DNA from 3 places in the Micromonospora sp. D93 genome. Region 3 is predicted to be linked to each of the others. Evidence: predicted binding sites of a transcription regulator. Region 3 holds the regulator's gene; each other region holds the start of a gene.
What was found. Region 3 encodes HrcA, which represses chaperone genes, less so after heat shock. Its sites were predicted from a motif close to GGTTNGCACNCTCNNNNNGAGNGTGCNAACC; they were not measured.
Positions count from the first base shown of each region.

Region 1: a site for HrcA is predicted at 3,291-3,321, ahead of groL (chaperonin GroEL). Genes of this name have one in related genera too.
Region 2: a site for HrcA is predicted at 3,919-3,949, ahead of groES (co-chaperone GroES). Genes of this name have one in related genera too.

Region 1 is NZ_JAGPXW010000006.1:116,996-122,260, forward strand. It holds gene KBX71_RS09790 (S8 family serine peptidase) at 1-82, shown strand, start outside; gene KBX71_RS09795 (GNAT family N-acetyltransferase) at 152-1,087, shown strand; gene KBX71_RS09800 (hypothetical protein) at 1,167-1,415, shown strand; gene groL (chaperonin GroEL) at 1,474-3,096, opposite strand; gene KBX71_RS09810 (hypothetical protein) at 3,369-4,541, opposite strand; gene KBX71_RS09815 (cold-shock protein) at 4,637-4,840, opposite strand; gene KBX71_RS09820 (GNAT family N-acetyltransferase) at 5,052-5,265, shown strand, end outside.
Region 2 is NZ_JAGPXW010000027.1:101,200-106,464, forward strand. It holds gene KBX71_RS25740 (sugar ABC transporter permease) at 1-275, opposite strand, end outside; gene KBX71_RS25745 (ATP-binding cassette domain-containing protein) at 272-1,090, opposite strand; gene KBX71_RS25750 (sugar ABC transporter substrate-binding protein) at 1,205-2,293, opposite strand; partial or broken gene KBX71_RS34870 (Cys-tRNA(Pro) deacylase) at 2,492-2,626, opposite strand; gene KBX71_RS25760 (methyltransferase domain-containing protein) at 2,627-3,823, opposite strand; gene groES (co-chaperone GroES) at 4,083-4,397, shown strand; gene groL (chaperonin GroEL) at 4,468-5,265, shown strand, end outside.
Region 3 is NZ_JAGPXW010000032.1:65,826-71,090, forward strand. It holds gene KBX71_RS27895 (enoyl-CoA hydratase-related protein) at 1-669, opposite strand, end outside; gene hemW (radical SAM family heme chaperone HemW) at 689-1,912, shown strand; gene KBX71_RS27905 (DUF4870 domain-containing protein) at 1,980-2,606, opposite strand; gene hrcA (heat-inducible transcriptional repressor HrcA) at 2,832-3,854, shown strand; gene dnaJ (molecular chaperone DnaJ) at 3,930-5,075, shown strand; gene KBX71_RS27920 (16S rRNA (uracil(1498)-N(3))-methyltransferase) at 5,077-5,265, shown strand, end outside.

The sequences.
Region 1 (5,265 bases), on a different contig from region 3:
CGACGCCTGTGGTGCTCCGTCGAACGTGACAGGCGCCGGCCAGGTCGACGCCTACGCCGCCGTTCGCGCCGCCCAGCAGTAGGAAGGTTTCCTTCCTGAAGCGCTGAGCCGGGGGTGCGGCTCGTCAACCGGTGATCTAGGGTCGGCGACCATGGACGCCGAGATCACCGTCACCGAGCTGACCGCCGACCTGGTCCCCCGCGTCGTACAGCTCTGCCAGCAGGCTCTCGACCTACCCGAGGACGCCGCCGAGGCGGCTTCCATCGTGGACGTGCTCTGGCCCCGAGCCGCCGCCGACCGGTCCGTGGTCGGGCTGGGCGCGTACCGGGGTGCGGACCTGGTCGGGGTGCTGATCTGCTCGGTGTCGTCGACCGAGCCGGGGATCGGGCACGTGGACCTGGCGGCGGTCCTCGCGGATCAGCGGCGTCGGGGCGTCGGCCGGGCGCTGCTCCAGCGGGCCGAGCGGGTGCTCGCCGAGCGCGGGGCGACCGAGGTGCTGCTGGCCGGGAATCCGCCGTACTACGCGTGGCCGGGCATCGACGTCCGCTACACACCGGCGGTCTGCGCCGCACTCGCGCTCGGCTACCAGCAGGACCGGACCGCCTGGAACATGACCGCTGACCTGTCGTACGACGGGTCGCCGGCGCTGCGGTCCACCGAGGTGGCGGAGCGGCGGCTGGCCAACCAGGGCGTCACGGTACGCCGGGCGGAGCCGGCGGATCTGCCGGCGCTGACGGCGTTCGCCCGGTCCACCTTCGGCGGCACGTGGGACGGCGAGTTGGCCGGGTCGGTGGGGCGGGCCGACGCCGGCTGCCACCTGGCGGAGCGGGACGATGAGGTGCTCGGCTTCGCCGCGTACGGGTCGTCCCGGCCGAGTTGGTTCGGGCCGATGGGCACCGCGCCTGCCGCGGAGGGGTCGGGCATCGGCGGGGTGCTGTTGCGGCGCTGCCTACGCGACCAGCGGGCGGCGGGGCTGGACCGGGCACAGATCGGCTGGGTGGGGCCGGTGCCGTTCTATTCGGGCAGCGCGGGTGCGTGGATCGAGCGGGTCTTCCTCCTGTACCGGCGAACCCTGTCGACGGCATAACCGGGGCAAACAGGACATAGATCTATTCGCCCGCACCGGTCATCGACGCCGCCTACCGTTTTTGGTAGAGGAGGCAGCCATGACCACGGATGACAACCAGACCGAGGACGGCCCGCCGATCACCTGGAAACCGGTCGGCGAACTCCCGGGCCAACTGCCGTTCGACCGACTCGACTACGGCGACGCCGAACAACTCGCCGAGATGACCACCGACGGTGAGTCGTCGGTGGCCGAGGAGCCGCAGGAGATGGTGGACGCGCCGATCCAACTGCTTCCGCCGTACAACCGGGCGCACAAGCGGCGCAACCAGCGGCCACTGCCGACCTGACGACGAACGGGGCGGACCGCGTCAGCGGCCCGCCCCGTTCGGTGTGTCGGAACTGGACTCAGAAGTCCATGTCCCCGCCACCCGGGCCAGCCGGGGCAGCCGGGGTCTTCTCCGGCTTGTCCGCGACAACAGCCTCGGTGGTGAGGAAGAGCGCCGCGATGGAAGCGGCGTTCTGCAGCGCCGAGCGCGTCACCTTGGCCGGGTCGATGATGCCCGCGGCCAGCAGGTCGACGTACTCGCCGTTGGCGGCGTTCAGACCGTGACCCGCTTCGAGGTTACGGACCTTCTCCACCACGACGCCGCCCTCAAGGCCGGCGTTGACGGCGATCTGCCGCAGCGGGGCGTCCAGCGCGACCTTGACGATGTTCGCACCGGTCGCCTCGTCGCCGACCAGGTCGAGCTTGTCGAAGGCGGTCTTGCCGGCCTGCACCAGCGCGACGCCACCACCCGGGACGATGCCCTCTTCGACGGCGGCCTTCGCGTTGCGAACGGCGTCCTCGATGCGGTGCTTGCGCTCCTTGAGCTCGACCTCGGTGGCCGCGCCGACCTTGATCACCGCAACGCCGCCGGCCAGCTTGGCCAGCCGCTCCTGCAGCTTCTCCCGGTCGTAGTCGGAGTCGCTCTTGTCGATCTCGGCCCGGATCTGGTTGACCCGGCCCTGGATCTGCTCGGCGTCACCGGCACCGTCGACGATGGTGGTCTCGTCCTTGGTCACCACGACCTTGCGGGCGCGGCCCAGCATGTCGATGCTGGCGGCGTCGAGCTTGAGGCCGACCTCCTCGCTGATGACCTGGCCACCGGCGAGGATGGCGATGTCGGTCAGCATGGCCTTGCGGCGGTCACCGAAGCCCGGCGCCTTGACGGCGACCGACTTGAAGGTGCCACGGACCTTGTTGACCACCAGGGTGGCGAGGGCCTCGCCCTCCAGGTCCTCGGCGATGATCAGCAGCGGCTTGCCCGACTGCATGACCTTCTCCAGGATCGGGAGCAGGTCCTTCACCGACGCGATCTTGCTGTTGGCGATCAGGATGTACGGGTCGTCGAAGACGGCCTCCATACGCTCCGGGTCGGTCATGAAGTAGGCCGAGATGTAGCCCTTGTCGAAGCGCATACCCTCGGTGAGCTCCAGCTCAAGCCCGAAGGTGTTGCTCTCCTCGACGGTGATGACGCCTTCCTTGCCGACCTTGTCCATCGCCTCGGCGATGATCTCGCCGACGGTGCTGTCGCCAGCGGAGATGGAGGCGGTGGAGGCGATCTGCTCCTTGGTCTCAACGTCCTTGGCGAGCTTGGACAGCTCCTCCGAGACGCTCAGGACCGCGGCCTCGATGCCCCGCTTCAGGGCCATCGGGTTGGCGCCGGCGGCCACGTTGCGCAGGCCCTCGCGAACCAGGGCCTGGGCCAGGACGGTCGCCGTCGTCGTGCCGTCACCGGCAACGTCGTCGGTCTTCTTGGCGACCTCCTTGACCAGCTCAGCGCCGATCTTCTCGTACGGGTCCTCGAGCTCGATCTCCTTGGCGATGCTCACACCATCGTTGGTGATGGTGGGGGCACCCCACTTCTTCTCGAGCACGACGTTGCGGCCCTTGGGGCCGAGGGTCACCTTTACGGCGTCGGCGAGTTGGTTCATGCCCCGCTCGAGGCCGCGGCGCGCCTCTTCGTCGAACGCGATCATCTTGGCCATACGGCGTTGTCCTCCTGGACACTCACGGGCCACCCGAGATGTGTGCCCCGGATGGGCCGCCTGGTGTACGCACCTTGGGACGTCGCCACCTGGCGACGACGACGTCCTTCGGCCGGGCCGGATAGCCCGCGACGACCGGCCATGTGTCGCCCCGGCGTCTCCACGCCGGTGCAACCTGGCCCCACCGTCCCGACCATTGGCACTCACGGTATGCGAGTGCCAATGACTTGTTTAGCACTCTCCCCTGCCGAGTGCAAGCACGATGCCGCCGCTCAGCCGAGTTCCGCGGCCAGTCCGGCAGTGTTCACCGGCGCCTCATGGGCGCGCTGCTCCGCGTACGTCACCAGCAGACCGACCATCTGGGCGAGGTGGGCAGGCAGGGCCAGCACGGCGGTGATGCCGATCACCACCACCACTCCGGCGGCGGTACCCGCCGAGGCGAACGGGTCCGTTCCGAACGGCGAGGTGCCCAGCCCCTCCAGAACACCGGGGATCAGGGTGCCGACGAAAACCGCCAGGACCACCAGGGCCACCCGACCGAGCAGCAGGCCGAGGCGGTCGTGGAACATCCGGAAGGACCGACCGATCGGATTGTGGCGTTCGAAGAGGTAGACCGGGCCGGCCATGCTCAGCGCGAAGCCCAGGTAGATGCCCGGCAGCACGCAGAAGCAGAAACCGACGCCGATCAGCAGGCTGACCAGCAGCGTCCAGCCCCACAGCCCGAGTGCCCGCCGCAGGCCGTAGCGCAGCGCCGACTCGAGGCTGGCCGGCTGACCGGCCGCCTGTTGGGTGATCACCCAGGTGCCGGCACCCCACCCGACGGCCTGCACCAACCCGACCAACAGGCTGCCGCCAATCAACACGACCAGGAGGCTCAGCAGATCGGCGGCGAAATTGTCCGGCAGCACCGGGCTCGCGCTCGATCCGGCCTGCGGGGCCCAGTTCGCCGACGGGTCAAGCCCGAGGGAGAGCACCGAGAGCACCGCCGCCGGCAGCACCTGGGTGAGCAGCATGATCGGCACCAACTGCCGCCAGCCTCGGCGCAGCGCTCCCGCGCACCTGTTGAACCAACCGCCGAGGCCCGCGCCGGGCGGCGTGACCAGGGCGTCGTTCGGGTCGAACCCGTAACCCGGCGGGTACCAGCCGACCGGCGGCCCCGGATACCACGGCTGTCCGCCGTAGGGACCCGACCCGGGCGGGTAGCCCCCGGTGGGCGGGTACGCCCAGCCCTGCGGCGGCGGGGCCGCACCCCAGGCCCCCTGCGCGGGATCCCAGCCGGGCGGCGGGCCGGCGTGGCCGGAGGGTGGGCCGGCCGGGGGCATGCCCGGCCCCCAGCCGGGCGGCGGGCCGGAGGGGCCGGGGCCGCCTGCGGGCGAGGACGGGTCGGAGGGGTCCGGCTCCCCCGACCCGGAGGAAGGAGTGGACGGGGGCGGCTGGTCGGTCATGAACGCTCCTCGGCATCGGCTGGAACGGTTCACGATCTTCCCGGGTGCACGCCCCTACCGCAGCCCCGACTCACAGGGCCGATCGGCCAGGAAGATCAGCCGATGACGCGCACGTGCTCCGCCTGCGGGCCCTTCTGGCCCTGGGCGATCTCGAACTCCACCCGCTGACCGTCGTCCAACGCCTTGTAACCGTCCATCTCGATCGCGGAGAAGTGGACGAACACGTCCTGACCGCCGTCGACGGCGATGAAGCCGTAGCCCTTCTCGGCGTTGAACCACTTCACGGAGCCCTGTGCCACGGTGCACTTCCCTCACTCTGCGCGGCGTGCCTGACCAGGCGCGCGGCACGGCCGCGCGCCCCCGGACCACCGACTCAGCGATCGATGACCGCCATTGAAGTGGTGACCGAAATCGCACGCTACACGAGGAGTGACGGCCGCGCACGGCCACAAATCGGACACACGTCGGGGGCACCCAATTGTGTCCATTCCCTGTGGTAGGCATGCGGACATGACCACCGAACTGGGCTCGCCGGCCCTGCGGCTCGCCGAGATCCGCCGGGTCCGGCCGGAGGACGCCGCCCGGATGCGGGCGCTGCGCCTGGAGATGCTGGCCGACGCGCCGTTGGCATTCCTGGAGACCCTGGCGGACGCGGCGGCCCGACCACACAACGAGTTCGCCGCCCGGGTCGCGTACACCTCGGCCGGTTCCACAAACGCGCAGT
Region 2 (5,265 bases), on a different contig from region 3:
ATCTCGCCGAGCAGCAGCACGAAGACCAGCCCCATCGCGATCAGCGTGACCGCCGCGCCCTGGGTGAAGAGGTTGGCGAAGTTGCCGGCCGACAGGAACGACGACGGCCGCAGGATCGCGAAGACGCTGCAGAGCACGATCAGGCCGAGCACGGCCGGCAACGCGCCGACGTCGCCACCGCGTACCCGACTGAGGTAGTTGCGGACGTGGCCTCCGACGGTCGGCGCCGGTGTGACGGCCGTGGGGCCGTCCTTCCGCACGGCGGTGGTGGTCATCGGACGCCTCCTGAGATCGAGTCGGCCGGCTGCGGGCCGTCGCCGTTGCTGCCCGGGTCGGTGGCGAGGCCGAGCCCGCCCGAGCGCCCGGCGGTGATCAGCTCGACCACCTGGGCGTGGGTGATGTCGGTGGTCTTCACCTGGGCGACCATCTGGCCGAGGTACAGCGCGGCGATCCGGTCGGAGACGGCGAAGACGTCGTTCATGTTGTGCGAGATGAGCACCACGGCCAGGCCGTTGTCGGCGAGGCGGCGGACCAGTTCGAGCACCTGCGCTGTCTGTGCCACGCCGAGCGCCGCGGTCGGCTCGTCGAGGATGACGAGCTTGCTGTTCCACAGCACCGCCTTGGCGATGGCCACGGTCTGGCGCTGGCCGCCGGAGAGGCTGGACACGTGCTGGCGGAGTGAGGTGACGGTGCGGATGGAGAGCCCGGCCAGGGTTTCGGCGGCGAGCTGTTCCATTGTCGGCTCGTCCAGGACGATGCCGCTGCGCTTCTCCCGGCCGAGGAACATGTTCTGCACGATGTCCAGGTTGTCGCAGAGCGCGAGGTCCTGGTAGACGACCTCGATGCCAAGCGTGGCGGCGTCGCGGGGGCTGCCGATGTGCACCGGTTCACCGTTGAACAGGAACTCTCCGGCGTCGGAGGGGTGGATGCCGCTGATGCACTTCACCAGGGTCGACTTGCCGGCGCCGTTGTCGCCGACAAGTGCTGTCACCTCGCCCGGGTGGACGGTCAGGGCGACGTCGCGGAGCACCTGGACGGGACCGAAGCTCTTGTCGATCCCGCGGAGTTCCAGCAGGGGGGTCGCGGACACGGGGGTCTCCTTCTTAAGGGAGGGTCGGGGCCCGTCCGGCGGGCGCCGCCCGGCACGGGAGGGTGCTCCCGTGCCGGGCGGCGGTGGTCGTTCCGGCGGGTACTGCGGCGTCGGTCAGCTGATGCCGGCTTCGGCGCAGAACTTGGCGTAGGCCCCGGTGCAGACCTGCTCCTTGGTCGCGTAGCCGTCGGCGATGACGTCCTTGACGTTGTCCTTGTAGATGGCCTTCGGGGTGAGCAGCACCGAGGGGACGTCGCGGTCACCGTCCTTCACCGACTGGCCGGTGTCCTTCTGCTCGCCCTTGGCCAGCGCGATGGCCAGGTCCGCGGCGGCCTTGGCCTCTTCCCGGACCGCCTTGTAGACGGTCATGCACTGGTCACCGGCGAGGATGTTCTGCAGGCCCTCCACGCTGGCGTCCTGGCCGGTCACCGGCACCTTGCCGTTGATCTTGTTCTTCTTCAGGATCGAGATGGCGGCGTTGCCGAGAGTGTCGTTGGCTGCCAGCACGCCGTCGATCTTGCCCTTGGTCGCGGTGAGCTGCTGCTCGAAGATGGTCGCGGCGGTGGGGCCGTCCCAGCCCGGCACGGCGTCGTCCGGGCCCTTTGTGTATTCGTTGGAGTCGAACTTCGGCTTGAGCACCGAGTCGTAGCCGGCCTTGAACAGGGTGGCGTTGTTGTCGGTGGGGGAGCCGTTCAGGTACGCCACGACGGGGTTCTTGGCGCCCTTCTCGGTCAGGCACTTGGCCAGACCCTCGCCCTGGAGCTTCCCGACGGACTCATTGTCGAAGCTGACGTAGTACTGGGCGGAGCCGCCGAGGGTGAGCCGGTCGTAGTCGATGGTGGCGACGCCCTGCGACTTGGCCTTGTCGAGCACGGCCTTGCCGGTGCCGGAGTCCAGGTTGACGATCATCAGGGCGGTGACGCCGCTGGTGATCATCTGGTCGGCGATGGTCTGGAAGGCGGTCTTGTCGTTCTGGGCGTTCTGGATGTCGTACTGGACGCCGGCGGCCTTGAACGCCTCTTCCAGGAAGCGGCGGTCCGCCGTCTCCCAGCGGGGGGAGGACTTGCTGTCCGGAAGGATCACGCCGATCTTGGGAGTCTTCTTGGAGTCGGCCGAGCCGTTGCCGGAGTCGTCGCTACAGGCTGTCAAGCCGCCGGTCGTGAGCAGGCCCACGGCGGCGATGGTGAGGATCCCCTTACGCATGTGCAGGGTCCTTTCGGAGGTGGGGGAGGTGTTGTTTTGTTGTGTCCGGCAACGTATTTCGCGTCACACCAGCTCCACAAGACCGCGCAGGTCACTAGTTTGTTGGGAGCGATAACAATTCAGCAACGCGACTGTTACTCCCTGGGTATCCCACGGAGCGTTCGACGTAACGACTGTCGTCAGTGGGGTCTGCAACGGCGCGGTACGCGCGTCGGTCAGCGCCACCAGATCCGCCGCGGCCAGTTCGAGTTGCAGACCGCGCCGACCAGCCGAGACGTAGATCGTCGGGAGGCCCAGCGCGGATTCGTCCAGCACTGTGGGCAACCGGCGACGCTAGTCGACCGGCCGGCCGATCAGCACCGTCGGTGCGCCGGCGACCCGGGTGAGCACCAGACTCGCCGCCTCGTCCCCGGCCAGCCGTAGATCCCGTCGGAGCTGCTCCGGGGTGAGCGCCGAACCCCGCTTGAGGATCTCCACCCGGCCCACCCGACGGTCGCGCAACAGCGCCCGCAGGCGCTTGAGCGAGAACGGCAACACGTCGGTGATCTCCAGACAGCGCGCGTACGGGGTGCGGACCGGCTGGTCGGCGTAGAGGTAGGCGATGCTCGGATCGCCCAGGGTGGCGTCCAGGTCGGTGGCCAGTTCGGCGACGAGGTGCGCGCGGACCACCGCCGGATCCGGGTCGTACAGGTAGCGGCGCGGCGGCCCGACCGGCGCCTCGTCGGCACCCGAGCCGGTGAGCTGGTGACGCTGGGCCTCGGAGCCCCGCTGGCGGTAGAGGGTGGCGCGGCGGGGCACCTCCGCCAGCTCGCCGCACCAGAGCGCGGCCTCGACCAGGTCACCGTCCACGCCGACCCACTCGGCCTCCGCGCCGGCCGGGATGAGCGCGTGGTCCAGGCCCGGCGCGACCTTCACCACTGTGCGCGGCACCCGCTCGGCCAGCCCGGTGACGAAGTCCCACGGCGGCGAGTAGGCGCGCGGGTCGAAGATCCGCCGCCCGGTGCCTGTCGCGCGGCGGGCCGGATCGCAGAAGACCCCGTCGACACCTGACACGTCGAACCCGGTCGCGTCGCCGCACTCGACAGTGAACAGCTCGGCCAGCCCGGCCGCCGTGGCGTTGGCGGCGGCCATCGCGGCGGTCGCCGGGTCGGCCTCCACCCCGTACACCCGGATGCCGGCACGGGCGGCGGCCAGCGCGTCGGCCCCGAGCCCGCACCCGAGGTCGGCCAGGGTGCGCACGCCGGCCGCGTGCAGCCGGGCGGCCCGACGGTCGGCGACCACCCGGCGGGTGGCCTGCTCCAGGCCAGGACGGGTGAGGAACATCCCAGCGGCGGCCACGCCGAACTTGCCGACCGCCCGGTGGCGCAGCTCGGCCTGGGTGAGTGCCGCCGCGGCCAACGTCGGCGGCACCCCGGCCGCGCGCAGCGCCGATGCGGCGGCCAGTGGGTCACCGCCGGCCAGCCCGGCCGCCGCCGTGAGCGCGGCCGACCCTTCGGGGGTACGCAGCGCCGCCAGCTGATCGAGATCCACCCGGCCATTGTCCGGGTGAACCCGGAAATCCGGGCTGGCGGGGCGCGACTCGCTGGCACTCTCCTTGACGGAGTGCTAGCCACGGAATAACCTGCGATTAGCACTCTCACCATGAGGGTGCCAGCTTCCGGGTCTCGCGACCCGGGTGCGCACGCCAGGCGGACCGGCACCCGCGACGACGGCACCGCCCGGTGGCATGAGGCAGATTGACGCTGGTCAGCCCCGCTGACCAGCAACGAAACCAGTACCCCAGGAGGGTATGCCCGTGACTACCGCGACCAAGGTTGCGATCAAGCCGCTCGAGGACCGCATCGTGGTCCAGGCGAACGAGGCTGAGACCACCACGGCGTCGGGCATCGTGATCCCCGACACCGCCAAGGAGAAGCCGCAGGAGGGCACCGTCCTCGCTGTGGGCCCGGGGCGCGTCGACGACAACGGCAACCGGGTTCCGGTTGACGTGCAGGTCGGCGACACCGTCCTCTACTCGAAGTACGGCGGCACCGAGGTCAAGTACGCCGGCGAGGAGTACCTGGTGCTCTCCGCCCGCGACGTCCTCGCGGTCATCGAGAAGTAAGCAACCGATCAGTTCCATTGCCCCGGTCCGGCTCGCCGGGCCGGGGCAATGGCGCTTCGAAGGGACATTAATGGCGAAGATCCTGAGCTTCTCGGACGACGCCCGGCACCTGCTGGAGCACGGTGTCAACGCCCTCGCGGACACGGTCAAGGTCACCCTCGGCCCGCGCGGGCGCAACGTCGTCCTGGACAAGAAATTCGGTGCGCCGACGATCACCAACGATGGTGTGACCATCGCCAAGGAGATCGAGCTCACCAACCCGTACGAGAACCTTGGCGCACAGCTGGTCAAGGAGGTGGCGACGAAGACCAACGACGTCGCCGGCGACGGGACCACCACCGCGACCGTGCTGGCCCAGGCGATGGTTCGCGAGGGTCTGCGCAACGTGACCGCCGGAACCAACCCGGCCGGCCTCAAGCGGGGCATCGACGCGGCGGCCACCAAGGTCTCCGAGGCGTTGCTCGGCCGCGCCGCCGAGGTCACCAGCAAGGAGTCGATCGCGAACGTGGCGACGATCTCCGCGCAGGACTCCACGATCGGCGATCTGATCGCCGAGGCGATGGAGCGCGTCGGCCGCGACGGTGTCATCACCGTCGAGGAAGGCTCGATGCTCACCACCGAACTGGACGTGACCGAGGGTCTCCAGTTCGACAAGGGCTTCATCTCGCCGAACTTCGTCACCGACCTGGAGGGTCAGGAGTCCGTCCTTGAGGACGCGTACATCCTGGTCACCACCCAGAAGATCTCGGCGATCGAGGAGCTGCTGCCGCTGCTGGAGAAGGTCCTGCAGAACAGCAAGCCCCTGCTGATCATCGCCGAGGACGTGGACGGCCAGGCGCTCTCCACCCTGGTGGTCAACTCGCTGCGG
Region 3 (5,265 bases):
GGCGCGCAACTCGGCGGTACCCGGTCGGCGCAGCAACTCCTTCGCGCCGGCCAACGCCCCGGGCGCGCCGCGCACCAATGAGTCGCAGTAGCCCCGTACCGCGTCGTCCAGCCCGTCCGCCGGGACCGAGGCCGTGACCAGGCCGATCTCGGCGGCCCGGCGACCGTCGAAGGTGTCCCCGGTCAGGTACAGCTCGGCGGCGGCGCGGGGGTGCAGCCGGGGCAGCACGGTCGCCGAGATCACCGCCGGGATCACCCCGATGCGTACCTCGGTGAACGCGAAGGTCGCCTCGTCGGCGCAGACCGCCAGGTCGGCGGCGGCGATCAGGCCCAGACCACCGGCCCGCGCCGGCCCGCCGACCCGGGCCAGCACCGGCTTCGGGCACTCCCAGAGCGCCGCGAGCACGTCGCCCAGCATCCCGGCCGGCACCGTCCCGCTGGCGTACGCCGCGGCGGTCTCCTTCAGGTCCGCGCCCGAGCAGAAGACCGGGCCGGTGTGGTCGAGCACGATCACTCGGACCGCCTCGTCGGCGACCGCGTCCGCCAGTCCGGCCAGCAGCTGGGTCATCAGGCCGGTCGAGAGGGCGTTGCGGTTGTGCGGGCTGTTCAGGGTGAGGGTGGTCACCCCACGGGCCGTGGCGACCCGCACGAGGACGTCGGGAGAGGTCATGCCGGGCACACTAGTGGCCATGCCCGGCGTCCTTCCAGATGGTGAGACCGTCCCCGTCGACGGATCGTTGCCCGCCACCGCCACCACGGCGGTCGGCGCGCGCGGCTTCGGCGTGTACGTGCACGTCCCGTTCTGCGCGAGCCGCTGCGGTTACTGCGACTTCAACACCTACACCGCCTCCGAACTGGGCGGCGGCGCCAGCCGCGAGGGGTACGCCGACACCGTCCTGGCCGAGCTGACGCTCGCCGCCCGGGTGCTCGGCGACAACCCGCCGCCCCGGGTCGACACCGTCTTCGTCGGCGGCGGCACGCCCACCCTGCTCCCCGCCGACGACCTGGCCCGCATCCTCGACGGCATCGACCGCACCTGGGGGCTGGCCGCCGACGCCGAGGTGACCACCGAGGCCAACCCCGAGTCGGTCACTCCGGAATCGTTGAAGCTGCTGCGGGCCGCCGGCTACACCCGGATCTCGCTGGGCATGCAGTCCGCCTCCCCGGGGGTGTTGGCGATCCTGGATCGCAAACACAGCGCCGGCCGGGCCACCGCCGCCGCCCTGGAGGCGCGCGACGCCGGGTTCGAGCACGTCAACCTGGACCTGATCTACGGCACCCCGGGGGAGCGGGCCGAGGACTTCGCCGCCTCGCTGGAGCAGGTCGTCGCCGCCGGGGTGGACCACGTCAGCGCGTACGCCCTGATCGTCGAGGACGGCACCCGGCTCGCGGCCCGGATGCGGCGCGGCGAGCTGGCGTACCCCAGTGACGACGTGGCCGCGGACCGCTACCTGGCCGCGGAGGCCGCGCTCGACGCGGCCGGTCTCTCCTGGTACGAGGTCTCCAACTGGGCCAGTACCGAGGAGGCCCGCTGCCGGCACAACCTGCTCTACTGGACCGGCGCGGACTGGTGGGGGCTGGGGCCGGGGGCGCACAGCCACGTCGGTGGGGTGCGCTGGTGGAACGTGAAACACCCCTCGGCGTACGCCCAGCGGTTGGCCGCCGGCGCGTCTCCCGGTCTGGCCCGGGAGGTGCTCACTGTCGACGAGGCGCACATGGAGGACGTGATGCTCCGGCTGCGGCTGGCCAGCGGCCTCCCGCTGGCGGTGCTCGACGCCACCGGCCGGGCCGGCGCCGAGCGGGCGCTGGCCGACGGGCTGCTGGCCGCCGACGAGTACGCCGCCGGCCGGGCGGTGCTCACCCTGCGCGGGCGGTTGCTCGCCGACGCGGTCGTCCGCGACCTGCTGCCCTGAGTGGCCCGCTGCCCCCGGACCGGGGGCAGCGGTGTTCCAGACCGGCCGGGGGAGCGGCCGGCCCGGTTCACTTGATGAAGTTGGCAGTCATCGGGTAGCGGTACGGGGTGCCCTCGTTGGCCTTCACGCCGGCGATGATCCCGAACAGGATCTGGATCACCACGACGGCGATGCTGGGCAGGAAGAGCAGGCACCAGCTCACGAAGAGCAGCACGAACGCGATGACCGACCAGAGGATCTGGAAGTTCAGGGCGGCGAGGGCCTGTGCCCGGACGGTCGGCGACTGCTGGCCGCGGGTCAGGTAGGCGATGAGCGGGGCGACGAAGCCCAGCGGACCGAAGCTGACCAGTGCGCCGAGGGCGCCGCCGAAGTGCGCGACGAGCGACCAGGTCTTGTCCTCGTTGTTGGAGTAGCCGCCACCGGGGCCGCCGTAGGCCCCACCGGCCGGGTAACCGCCGGGTGGGGGATAGCCCCCGGGCGGCGGATAGCCGCCTGCCGGAGGGTAGCCGCCTGACGGCGGTTGGTCACCGGTGGGCGGCGGATAGCCACCGGCCGGGGGATAGCCGGCCGGGCCGGGTGCCCCGGACAGTGGTGCGGTGGGCGGCTCGGACGACGGGAACGGGCCTGGGGAGGTGGGCTCCGGCGGGTAGTTGCCGGGGTCGCCCGACCCGGGAGGGCGAGGAGGTTCAGTCATGGATGTCACGGTAAGGGCCGGTGGCAACGCCGCACCAGAGCGACACCGCCCCGCCGTGCGGGCCGATCAGCCCAACGGGGTGGCGTGGGCCGCACCGACAGGTGGTCGTTGATCATCGCGTCGGCGGGCCTGCCGACGTAGACTGGCACTCGTTACAGTCGAGTGCCAGGACGGCCCGGCCGGCCCACGGGCCCGGCGGCCGACGTGCGACAGGAGGTGCGGAGGATGGGTCTCGACGACCGGAAACTCGCAGTGCTCCGCGCCATCGTCGAAGACTACGTCTCCACCCAGGAGCCGGTCGGCAGCAAGGCGCTGGTCGAGCGGCACCAGCTCGGGGTCTCCCCGGCCACGGTCCGCAACGACATGGCCGTGCTGGAGGAGGAGGGCTACATCCGGCAGCCGCACACAAGTGCCGGCCGGGTGCCCACCGACCGCGGCTACCGCCTCTTCGTCGACCGGTTGTCCCGGGTCAAGCCGCTCAGCCCGGCCGAGCGCCGGGCCATCGAGCGCTTCCTGGTCGGTGCCGTCGACCTCGACGACGTGGTGCACCGCACGGTGCGGCTGCTCGCCCAGCTGACCCGCCAGGTCGCCGTCGTGCAGTACCCGAGCCTGGCCCGTTCCTCGGTGCGTCACCTGGAGCTGGTGCCGATCTCCACGACCCGGCTGATGCTCGTCATGATCGCCGACACCGGGCGGGTGGAGCAGCGGCTCGTGGAGCTGCCCGGCCCGGTGCCCGCCGACGACGTCATGGACCTGCGCCGGCTGATCAACGAGAAGCTCGCCAACGCCCGGCTGTCCGAGACGCCGCCGTTGGTGCAGGCGCTGGTCGAGGAAGCGCCGACCGGGCTGCGCCCGACCATGACCACGCTCGCCACCGTCCTGCTGGAGACACTTGTCGAGCGGCACGAGGAACGGATCGCGCTCGCCGGCACCGCCAACCTCACCCGGGGCGGCCTGCTCGACTTCCAGGGCTCCCTGCGGCCGATCCTCGAGGCACTGGAGGAGGAGGTCGTGCTGCTCAAGCTCATCGGTGAGACCGAGCCGAGCACGACCCGGGTGCTGATCGGCGACGAGAACGAGTTCGACAACCTGCGCGCCGCCTCGGTGGTCAGCACCGGGTACGGCCCGGGTGCCACGATCGTCGGCGGCCTGGGGGTGCTGGGGCCCACCCGGATGGACTACCCCGGCAATATCGCCACGGTGCGCGCCGTGGCACGCTACGTGGGCGAGTTGCTGGCCCAGAACTGATTGGTCAGGGCCGATGCGGCCGGCTGCGGCCGCCGACCGGCGCAACGCGAGACGAACATGAGGACACGGAACGCAGTGGCCAGGGACTACTACGGCATTCTCGGTGTGAGCCGGGAAGCCTCCGATGACGAGATCAAGCGCGCCTACCGCAAGCTGGCGCGCCAGTTCCACCCGGACGTCAATCCGGACCCGGAGGCTCAGGAGAAGTTCAAGGACATCAACGCCGCGTACGAGGTCCTCTCGGACGACCGGAAGCGGCAGATCGTCGACCTGGGTGGCGACCCGCTCGCCCCTGGTGGCGGCGGCGCCGGAGGTCCGGGCGGCCCCGGAGGCGCCGGTCCGTTCGTCGGTTTCCAGGACATCATGGACGCGTTCTTCGGCGGTGCGGGAGGTGGCGCCCGTGGCCCACGGCCGCGTACCCGCCCGGGCGCCGACGCGATCCTGCGACTCGAACTCGACCTGCACGAGACGGCGTTCGGCGTCGAGGCCCCGATCACCGTGGACACCGCGGTGCTCTGCACCACCTGCTCGGGCGCCGGCACGGCCGCCGGCACGCACCTGGCGACCTGCGAGGCGTGCGGCGGCCGGGGCGAGGTGCAGTCAGTGCAGCGCACCTTCCTCGGCCAGGTGGTCTCCGCCCGGCCGTGCACCGTGTGCCAGGGCTACGGCACCACCATCCCGCACCCCTGCCCCACCTGCGCCGGCGACGGTCGGGTTCGTACCCGCCGCTCGCTGACCGTCAAGATCCCGGCCGGCGTCGAGGACGGCATGCGGATCCGGCTGGCCCAGCAGGGCGAGGTGGGCCCCGGTGGCGGCACCGCCGGTGACCTCTACGTGGAGATCCACGAGCGCCCGCACGACGTGTACTCCCGCAAGGGCGACGACCTGCACTGCCGGGTCACCGTGCCGATGACGGCGGCGGCGCTGGGCACCCGGCTGACCATCAAGACGCTGGACAGCGAGGAGACCGTCGACGTCAAGGCCGGCACCCAGCCGGCCAGCACGCTACGACTGCGCGCCCGGGGCGTGCCGCACCTGCGCGGCACCGGCCGAGGCGACCTCTACGTGCACCTGGACGTGCGGACTCCCACCAAGCTCGACCCGGACCAGGAGAAGATGCTGCGCGACTTCGCCAAGACCCGTGGTGAGGAGGTCGCCGAGCTGTCCAAGCAGGGCGGCTTCTTCTCCCGGATGCGCGACGCGTTCAACGGGCACGCCTGAGGTGTCCGCACCGCTGTTCCTGGTCGAGGCGCTGCCCACCGGCGACGCGCTGACCCTGGACGGCCCGGAGGGGCACCACGCCGCCACCGTGCAGCGGCTGCGCGTCGGCGAGGAGTTGCTGCTCGCCGACGGGCGGGGTGGCACGGCCACCGCCGTGGTCAGGGCCGTCGGCCGGGGCACCCTGGAGGTC